One region of the Streptomyces sp. GbtcB7 genome, then DNA from elsewhere that is predicted to be linked to it. Evidence: riboswitches for the same ligand, from Rfam matches in the RefSeq annotation. Region 1 holds a riboswitch; each other region holds the start of a gene.
The links. A riboswitch is a leader RNA that binds a small molecule or an ion and turns the genes downstream of it on or off. The one in region 1 is predicted to bind S-adenosylmethionine.

Region 1 (2,195 bases):
CCGGGGCGAGCGCCGACACCGTCACGCTCACCGCGGAGTTCACCGTGGACCGCGACCAGTTCGACATGGGCTGGAACCAGATGGGCATGATCCGCGGCCTGACGACCGTCACCGGCACGCTCGTCTTCACCCGCGCCAAGGGCTGAGCCGACACGGCGCCGGGGCCCGGGCCCTACCGGCCCCGGCGTACGCGCTCAGCGCACCTTGCCGTGGAAGGCCGGGTGGGCGTCGAGCCGACGTACGTAGTCGCGGAGCCGACCGTACGGTGAGAGGGACTCCGTCGGGCCGAGTCGGGTCAGGCCCACCCAGAGGTCGACGTCCGCGGCCGTCAGCTCGTCGCCCAAGGCGTAGACGTGCGAGGCGAGTTGCCGGTCCAGCGACTGGAGTGCCGTCGTGCGCGCAAGCGGCGGCGCGGCGGGGGTGACGTCCCGGTCGAGGAGTTCGCGCAAGGCGTCGATGTCCGCGGTGAGGGCCGGTGGGTTCAGCCGTGGGAGGCGGGCGTCGCTCTGGCAGACCGGCAGTCCGGCGAGGTCACGCAGGATGTCCGGCGTGTGGTTGCTCACGATCCGTCCGCTCCAACGGTCGCACAGCGCGGGCGCGGTGAGCGGACCGTCGTAGTGGTGCCAGGTGGCCTCGTACGCGCCGCGCAGCGCGGCGAACGCGTCGGGTGTCTCGGCGGGAAGCGTCAGCAGCGTGGTGGCGACCGAGTCGTGGAGACCGAGCAGCTCCAGGGTGACCGAGATGCGCAGCGAGCGCGGACAGCCCTCGGCGAGGTACAGCTGATAGCGGTGCGGCGCCGGGTAGAAACCGCCGGCCAGGCCGACGCCGATGCGGCTGCGGATGCGGTGGGGGCGAGGGGCGGCGAGCGACACTGTCTTGGGCATGACTCTCCAGGGAACGTCGAAGCCCCCGCGACCCGTTGGGCGGCGGTGGCGGAACGGAGTGACTGCGCTGACGTACGGGCCGGTCCGGATCGTGGGACGTGCCCGACCGGACGGACCGCAGGGACCAGTACGCGCTGGACGGACCGCGTGGACCAGTACGGACGGACCGCCTGGACCAGTACGCGCTGGAGACCCGCTGCAGATCGATGTGCAGGCGCCTGGTCAGACCGTTCGTGCTCCTCCTGGCCATTCCCATCGCTCCCGTGTCCGGGGCTCGCGAAGAGGCGAGACCACGCTTGCCCCGCCGCACCGGCGGGACCCGGTCGTCACCCGGGGCACCCCGTCGCGGTGGAAGGGTTGCCTGTCAGCGGGCCGGGGCCGATAACCGCGTCGAACGGGAGAACCCGCACGACGGGCGCTGACAATCGTGACCGTCCCCGCCAGTCTCGGTGCGGTCCGCGGAGCCGTCAAGAAGGCATATGCGCGGTCTCACCACGTGGTCATTCCGGCCGGTGCGCGTTGACATTCGTTTGGGGCCATGCCTAACTTACGCCGCATCGGACCGGATCGATTCCGGTGCGTTCGAGGCCCAACGGGGCGGAATGGTGACGGTGAACGCGATGTACGCAGCTGACGGGACGACCGCTTCGCGGCGCCACGGCTGCCTCGCCACCGCACTGTGTTGTAGCTCCCGCGGCGCCCGCTGTCTCTGTCAGGGCTGACCGCTTCCGCCTTCCGCGGCGTTGAACGTCCGCACGGCTCGACCTCCCTCGCCCGCCACCCTGTTGGTGCGCTGTCGGTGAGCCTCCCCCTCCGTACCCCCTGACATCCGTCTGTCCCCGCGCGCACCGCCGTCGTACGGGCCGGCGGCGGTGTGTCCGCATTCGTTGGAGCCCTCCATGAGTGAATCCCTGGGCTCCGCCGTGCCGTTGAGCACGACGGAGCCCCGCCCGGCCGCGGCACAACGCGTGCTGCCCCTGCGCCACCCCGGCCGCTGGATCGCCTCGGCGATCGTGCTCGTCGTGGTCGCCCAGATCGTCCACGGGCTGGCGACCAACCCCTTCTTCCAGTGGGACCGGTTCCAGTACTGGTTCCTGCGTCCCACGATCCTCGACGGCCTGCTCATCACCCTCGAAGTGACGCTCTACAGCGCCGTGTTGGGCCTGCTCGGCGGCATCCTGCTCGCCCTGGCCCGACTCTCCAAAAGCCCCGTGCTGCGTGCGGTGAGCTGGGTCTACATCTGGCTGTTCCGCTCCGTGCCGCTCATCGTCGTCCTGCTCTTCCTCTACAACTTCAGCGCGCTCTACAGGA
Region 2 (2,195 bases), on a different contig from region 1:
CTCCTTCAGGTCCGCGTCGATGAAACAGACGATGTCCCCGCTCGTCACGAGGAGGGAACGCCACAGCACCTCGCCCTTGCCGGGCACGGTCGGGATGCGCGGCAGGATCTCGTCCCGGTGCACCACGCGCGCGCCCGCCGCGGCGGCCACCTGCGAGGTGCGGTCGGTCGAGCCCGAGTCGACGACGACGATCTCGTCGACGAGGGGCACCTGCTGCATCAGGTCGTGGCGGATGATGGCGACGATCTCGCCGACCGTCTCCTCCTCGTTCAGCGCAGGCAGGACGACGCTCACCGAGGAGCCCGTGGCCCGTTTGGCGGACATGAGTCTGTGGAGCGGGCGATCGGTCACGGACCAGGAGCGATTGCTCAGCCAGCGCTCAGTTTCCTTCAGCACAGTCTGCGGCTCCTCACTGTCTGATCACCCGGTGTCTCACGGTGTGATCCATCTCGCGGTTCGGACGACTATCTCAACTGTCCTGGCCTTCGGTTACAGTCTTGAACAACGCGGATGACCATCGCATGTCGTAGATCATTTGCGGACCACCGCACCACCCGCACGACACAACCGAATACCGCTCATCCAGAGGGGCAGAGGGATACGGCCCGATGAAGCCCCGGCAACCCTCCAGCTGGTTCCTGTCACATTGATGTGGCGAGGCTCCCGGCTAGGGAAGGTGCCAAATCCGTCTCACGGCGAAGTGCGTCGTGAGGAAGATGAGGAGAAAGGGCCTCGCCTCCATGGCTGCGCAGACTGTTGCAAGTTCGACTGTTGCAAGCACCACGAACCCTGTCGCGGGCGACACCACCACCGTAGTCGGTGTGGATCTCGGACCCGCCGCCGCGCTTTCCTGCCGCGAGTGCGGGCACCGCGTGCCGCTCGGCCCGGTCTTCGCCTGCGAGGAGTGTTTCGGCCCGCTGGAGATCGCGTACGACTTCTCGGCCTACGAAACCGAAGAGCTCCGGGCACGTATCGAAGCGGGCCCCGCGAACATCTGGCGCTACGCGCCGCTGCTCCCCGTCCCGGCCGACGTCGCCGACAAGCCGAACATCAACCCCGGCTGGACCAAGCTGGTCAAGGCCGACAATCTCGCCCGCGAGCTGGGCGTCGAGGCCGGCAAGCTCTTCGTCAAGGACGACTCCGGCAACCCGACGCACTCCTTCAAGGACCGCGTCGTCGCCCAGGCCATCGAGGCCGCCCGCGCGTTCGACTTCACGACCCTTTCCTGCTCCTCCACCGGCAACCTCGCCGGCGCCGTGGGCGCCGCCGCCGCCCGCGCCGGCTTCCGCTCCTGCGTGTTCATCCCGCACGACCTGGAGCAGGGCAAGGTCGTCATGGCCGCGATCTACGGCGGCGAGCTCGTCGGCATCGAGGGCAACTACGACGACGTGAACCGCTTCTGCTCCGAGCTGATCGGCGACCCGGCCGGCGAGGGCTGGGGCTTCGTCAACGTCAACCTGCGGCCGTACTACGCGGAGGGCTCCAAGACCCTCGCGTACGAGATCTGCGAGCAGCTGGGGTGGAAGCTCCCCGACCAGCTGGTGATCCCCATCGCCTCCGGCTCCCAGCTCACGAAGATCGACAAGGGTCTTCAGGAGCTGATCAAGCTCGGACTGGTCGAGGACAAGCCGTACAAGATCTTCGGTGCCCAGGCCGAGGGCTGCTCGCCGGTGTCCGTCGCCTACAAGGCCGGCCACGACGTCGTACGGCCCCAGAAGCCGAACACCATCGCCAAGTCGCTCGCCATCGGCAACCCGGCCGACGGGCCGTACGTGCTGGACATCGCGCGGCGCACGGGTGGGGCCGTGGAGGATGTGAACGACGAGCAGGTCGTCGATGCGATCAAGTTGCTCGCGCGTACGGAGGGGATCTTTGCGGAGACGGCGGGTGGGGTGACCGTGGGTGTCACCAAGAAGCTGATCGAGAACGGGCTGCTCGACCCGAGTCTGACGACCGTGGTCCTGAACACCGGGGACGGGCTCAAGACCCTGGATGCGGTGGCCGGCACGGGTCTGACGGCGACCATTCGTCCGAGCCTGGACTCCTTCCGGGAAGCTGGGCTTGCGTAAGCGCTTCGTTGGAAGGGCTGTCTTTCGGCTGCGGGCTGGTGGGGGCTGGTCGCGCAGTTCCCCGCGCCCCTGACGGGGCGCTCCCCATCCGTACGCCAAAATCCGACCGGGAGGTCACCGCATGAG
Region 3 (2,195 bases), on a different contig from region 1:
AACCCGGCGCGGGTGAAGGCACAGGCCGTCGGAGTCGCGGACCTGCGCATGGCGCCGATCGTGGCGGGCGTGTTCGCCGAGCGCGGCAACTCCTCGCTCGTCTTCCGCGGCGACGACGGCCTGGACGAGCTGACCACCACCGCGACGTCCCGGGTCTGGATCGTCCGCGACGGCAAGGTCACCGAGGAGCGCTTCGACCCGCGTGACGTCGGCCTCGAACTCGTCCCCGTGGAGGCCCTGCGCGGCGCCGACGCGTCCTACAACGCGGACGTCGCCCGTCGCCTGCTCAACGGCGAGACGGGGCCGGTACGGGACGCTGTGCTGCTGAACTCCGCGGCGGCCCTCGTCGCCCTGTCCCCGACCGACGCGCCGCTCGCGGACCAGCTCCGCGCCGGGATGGCGAAGGCGGCGGAGGCGATCGACTCGGGGGCGGCGAAGCGAACGCTGGAACGCTGGGTGGCTGCGAGCCAGTCGTAGCTTGGTAGTTCGTCTGCGGGCCGGTGAGGGTTGCCCGCGCAGTCCCCCGCGCCCCTGAAGGGGCGCGGGGAACTGCGCGATCTTCTGGGGGTCTGGGGGCGGAGCCCCCAGGTAGGAATGGGACGGGTAGGGGCGGCGGGGGCGAGGAAACGTGGCGCCGCCTCCCACTCGGCGTCCCGGTATACGGACGCCGGGTTGCGGGTGGAAGATCTTGTGGCAGGATGCCGTATCAGGTCATGAGCGACAGCCATCAGGCCCCGGCCGGCTGTCCGGCAACCCTCCGTCCGTGGCGGGGTGCCCCGGGTGAGGACCAGGCCGTAGGCAGCGAGGTCTACGGCAAGCGCGGACCCCTCGAGAATCCCAGGGGTCCTGGTCGTTCGAGGGAGCCTTCTGTGAGCAAGCGAATGCGATAGGGCGTAGAGCCCCGCCTCCGCACACCCCTTTTGCCTTTCCTCCCTGCGCCGAGCCGTGCAGCCGCACACCCGTACCCCCGTGCACCCGGCCCGCGCAGCGATTCCGCCTGCCTCTCACAGGAGCTCGCCATGTCTGTCTCCACCGCTGCCGCCGACCAGACCGTTTGTGCCCCTCTGCCCGTTCTGGGCCGAGATGTCACCGTCCCGATCGTGACCGGCGGTGAGGTCACCTACGCCGCGCTCGACTACGCCGCCAGCGCCCCCGCCCTCCAGCGGGTGTGGGACGACGTCGCCGCGTACGCCCCGTACTACGGCAGCGTGCACCGCGGCGCCGGGTACCTCTCCCAGCTGTCCACCGACCTCTTCGAGAACGCCCGCAGGACCGTCGCGGAGTTCCTCGACTGCCGGGGCGACGACCAGGTCGTCTTCACCCGCTCCACCACCGACTCCCTCAACCTGCTCGCCGCCACCCTTCCGGCCGGCTGCCAGGTGTTCGTCTTCGAGACGGAACACCACGCCTCGCTGCTGCCGTGGAAGGACGCCCAGGTCACCTACCTCAACGCGCCTCGCACCCCGCAGGAGGCCGTCACGGCCCTGGAGCGGGCCCTCGCCGCCCGCGACCCCCACGGCCCGGCCCTCGTCTGCGTCACCGGCGCCTCGAACGTCACCGGCGAGCTGTGGCCGGTGCGCGAGCTGGCCGCCGCCGCGCACGCGCACGGTGCCCGGATCGTCCTGGACGCCGCCCAGCTCGCCCCACACCACCCGGTGTCGGTGCGGGACCTCGACGTCGACTGGGTCGCCTTCTCCGGGCACAAGCTGTACGCGCCGTTCGGCTCCGGCGTGCTCGCGGGCCGCGCCGACTGGCTGCGCGAGGCCGAGCCGTATCTCGCGGGCGGCGGCGCCAGCCGCAAGGTCACGCGGCGGGTGGACGGCGGCGTGGACGTGGAGTGGCACGAGAGCGCGGCCCGGCATGAGGCCGGTTCGCCGAACGTGATCGGCGCCTACTCCATCGCCTCCGCCTGCAAGGCGCTGACCGAGGCCGGTTTCGACAGGCTCGTCGCCCGCGAGGAGCAGCTGATCGGGGCCGTCCGCGCCGGTCTGGCCGAGCTGCCCGAGGTCCGCGTCCTGTCGCTCTTCGGCGACGACGCCCCGCGCGTCGGCGTCATCTCGTTCGTCGTCGAGGGCTGGAACAGCTCGCACTTCGCGGCCGCGCTGTCCGCCGAGTACGGGATCGGGGTGCGGGACGGTCTCTTCTGCGCCCACCCGCTGGTGCGGACGCTGCTGGGCAGCGATCCGCAGACGCAG
Region 4 (2,195 bases), on a different contig from region 1:
CCGGGGCCGTCCGTACGTCTTCGGCCTCAGGGAGACCTTGACGCTCAGCACTGCCGAATTCGTCGCCAACGGGACCAGACGGCGGAGGGCAGCGCGGCCATGGCCATCAGTAGTCCCGGTTGGCCAGAAGCACGTAGCAGCGTGACCAGTTGACGGTCCAGTCGCCCGCCACCGTGTAGCCGGCCTCGCGCACCTGTTCCGTCACCCGGTCCAGGAGGCTCCGCAGCGCATCCGAAGTATCACGGACCTGAGGCTCGCTGCCGGGCTCCCAGGCGGGCGCGGAGTACATCACGTGCTGTTCCGCCCCGCGCGCCCTGATGACCTCGACGGTGTGGTCGTCGTCGTTCTGGAGGGACACATAGCAGCTGCCGTCGTCCACTCCCTCGTCCGAATCGGCACTGGAGGAATCGGTGTCGTCGGTTGCGTTCAGGGGCCCTGCGACGTCGCTGCCGCAGGAGGACCACCAGAGCTGCCACGGCCCGTCAGTGGTCCTTTCCTCCCTGTCCAGTCTCGCCTGGGCGATATCGATCAGGGTGGTGAGCCCCCGCAGCGAGCGCCTGTCGAAGTCGGGGGGAAGTGTGTCACTCAGGTCGTAGATCGGATCGTTCGCCATCCCTTCGGCGAAGTCGTCCACAACCACCAGGACGCAGTCATCGTTCTCGTCATCCTCGTCGTCCTCGTCCTGGTTCTCCACCTTCGCGTACTGCCTTTTGTCGGCTTCGTGTCCCCAACAGAGGCCAGGCATGCCGCCATGCGCGCAGGTGCACGTGTCCGTCCCCTCGGCGGACTCGGTGGTCTCCTCGGGTTCCGAGGTCCCTTCGACTTCTGGGGACACCGGGGTGGGCTCCTCACCCGGGGAGGGAGCATCCCGGCGCGGGTTGAGACAGACTGCCTCCAAGGGGGCCTTGCCGATACGGCTGTTGCTCAGCCACTCGGGCACGTCGTCCCGTTGTTCGACGGCACGCGCTTGCAGAGGCCGGTCCGCGGAGCGGTAGAAGGCGATGTCGAAGCCGCGGTCGAGCCATTCGCCGAAGAGGTCATCAGTCCCTGGCGAACCGAGGCCGCTCGCCTCGGCCGTTCGGAACAGCACCCGTGCGGCGGCGAGTTCGATGACCGGCAGGCCCGCGCGGTCGGGCTCGGTCTCGGAGGGAACGGGCATGGTCGGGCAGCCTCCCGGAGTCGAAGGACCCCGGTAGCGCACTGTCCGCACCCCGGTGATCTGCGGTTCACCACGCACCACGCGCGGCGATCGGCCGTCCCCCGGGGACATCCGCGACGGACGGGATGCCGTCCAGCAAGCCGGGACTTGGCGCTGGAACTCGTGACCGAGCGGGAAATTAACACTCCTGACCGGCCTTCGCAACGTGATCCGAAACCCCTTGCTCCAGGATCCGATGCGTGACACCTTGCGACTCGGTCGACCCGGCCGAACTCGGCCGGGGGAAGCCACCGGTCGGCCATCGCGCACACCGTGCGGGTGACCTTCCGGGCCACACCGTGCTCCCATGCCCATGGGGGCAGGCATCGATCTCCCTGCACGGCGTGTAAGGGGGTCCTTCGTTCCACAGGAGGCCCTTGTGCACACCACCGACGCATCCGGTGCGCCCCAGAACTGGGAGCTCTACCGTCACGCGGTCGTGGACATCCACTTCCACGACCGGACCGTACGGGTCGAACCGCGTTCGCCGGGCACGGCCGAGGGATCCTTCCCGGAACCGGCCGGCAACACCGCCCTTCACGTGATCACGGCCTGGAATCCTCGTGGTCATACCGCCTCTGCCGAGTACAACGCCCACGCTCAGAGCTTGTTGATCGATGAGCTCAACCGGCAGCGGCTCACCTGGTGGCCCGCGGCAGGAGGCGACGCGCGCGGCACGCACGTCGAGGAGAGTGTCGCCGTCACGGGCATGAGCGACAGCGCGGCACGCGAACTGGGGCGGCGTTTCGGCCAGGACGCGATCTTCACCTGGACTCCCGACGCATGGCGTGTGTCGTCGTGCGACGGCGACACCGCAGCCGTGAGTGGATGGGCGGCGCTCACCAAGACCACAGGCACCGGCGTACGACAGGAGCGGTGACGATGGGCATGTACCCCATGCGGACCCCGGACCACTGTCCCCGCTGCGGCAGAACCCTCGGAAGAACTCTTGACGGCCCGCCGGCCGAGCGGGTCAGGGTCGACGGGTTTCCCGCGG

Region 2: linked by a shared signal. The riboswitch ahead of thrC (threonine synthase) and the one ahead of KVT44_RS36645 (cell envelope biogenesis protein OmpA) in region 1 are both predicted to bind S-adenosylmethionine.
Region 3: linked by a shared signal. The riboswitch ahead of KVT44_RS41300 (aminotransferase class V-fold PLP-dependent enzyme) and the one ahead of KVT44_RS36645 (cell envelope biogenesis protein OmpA) in region 1 are both predicted to bind S-adenosylmethionine.
Region 4: linked by a shared signal. The riboswitch ahead of KVT44_RS21120 (hypothetical protein) and the one ahead of KVT44_RS36645 (cell envelope biogenesis protein OmpA) in region 1 are both predicted to bind S-adenosylmethionine.

The regions. Positions count from the first base shown of each region.
Region 1 covers NZ_JAGXJM010000027.1:85,763-87,957, forward strand. Annotated here, with positions in the region: gene KVT44_RS36640 (YceI family protein) at 1-146, shown strand, start outside; gene KVT44_RS36645 (cell envelope biogenesis protein OmpA) at 195-884, opposite strand; SAM riboswitch class IV at 1,172-1,317, opposite strand; gene KVT44_RS36650 (amino acid ABC transporter permease) at 1,784-2,195, shown strand, end outside.
Region 2 covers NZ_JAGXJM010000008.1:101,734-103,928, forward strand. Annotated here, with positions in the region: gene KVT44_RS15460 (glucosyl-3-phosphoglycerate synthase) at 1-396, opposite strand, end outside; SAM riboswitch class I at 576-723, shown strand; gene thrC (threonine synthase) at 741-2,069, shown strand; gene KVT44_RS15470 (MoaD/ThiS family protein) at 2,191-2,195, shown strand, end outside.
Region 3 covers NZ_JAGXJM010000034.1:35,662-37,856, forward strand. Annotated here, with positions in the region: gene trpD (anthranilate phosphoribosyltransferase) at 1-477, shown strand, start outside; SAM riboswitch class IV at 710-826, shown strand; gene KVT44_RS41300 (aminotransferase class V-fold PLP-dependent enzyme) at 1,020-2,195, shown strand, end outside.
Region 4 covers NZ_JAGXJM010000012.1:153,090-155,284, forward strand. Annotated here, with positions in the region: gene KVT44_RS21120 (hypothetical protein) at 107-1,159, opposite strand; SAM riboswitch class IV at 1,217-1,327, opposite strand; gene KVT44_RS21125 (DUF3293 domain-containing protein) at 1,578-2,078, shown strand; gene KVT44_RS21130 (hypothetical protein) at 2,081-2,195, shown strand, end outside.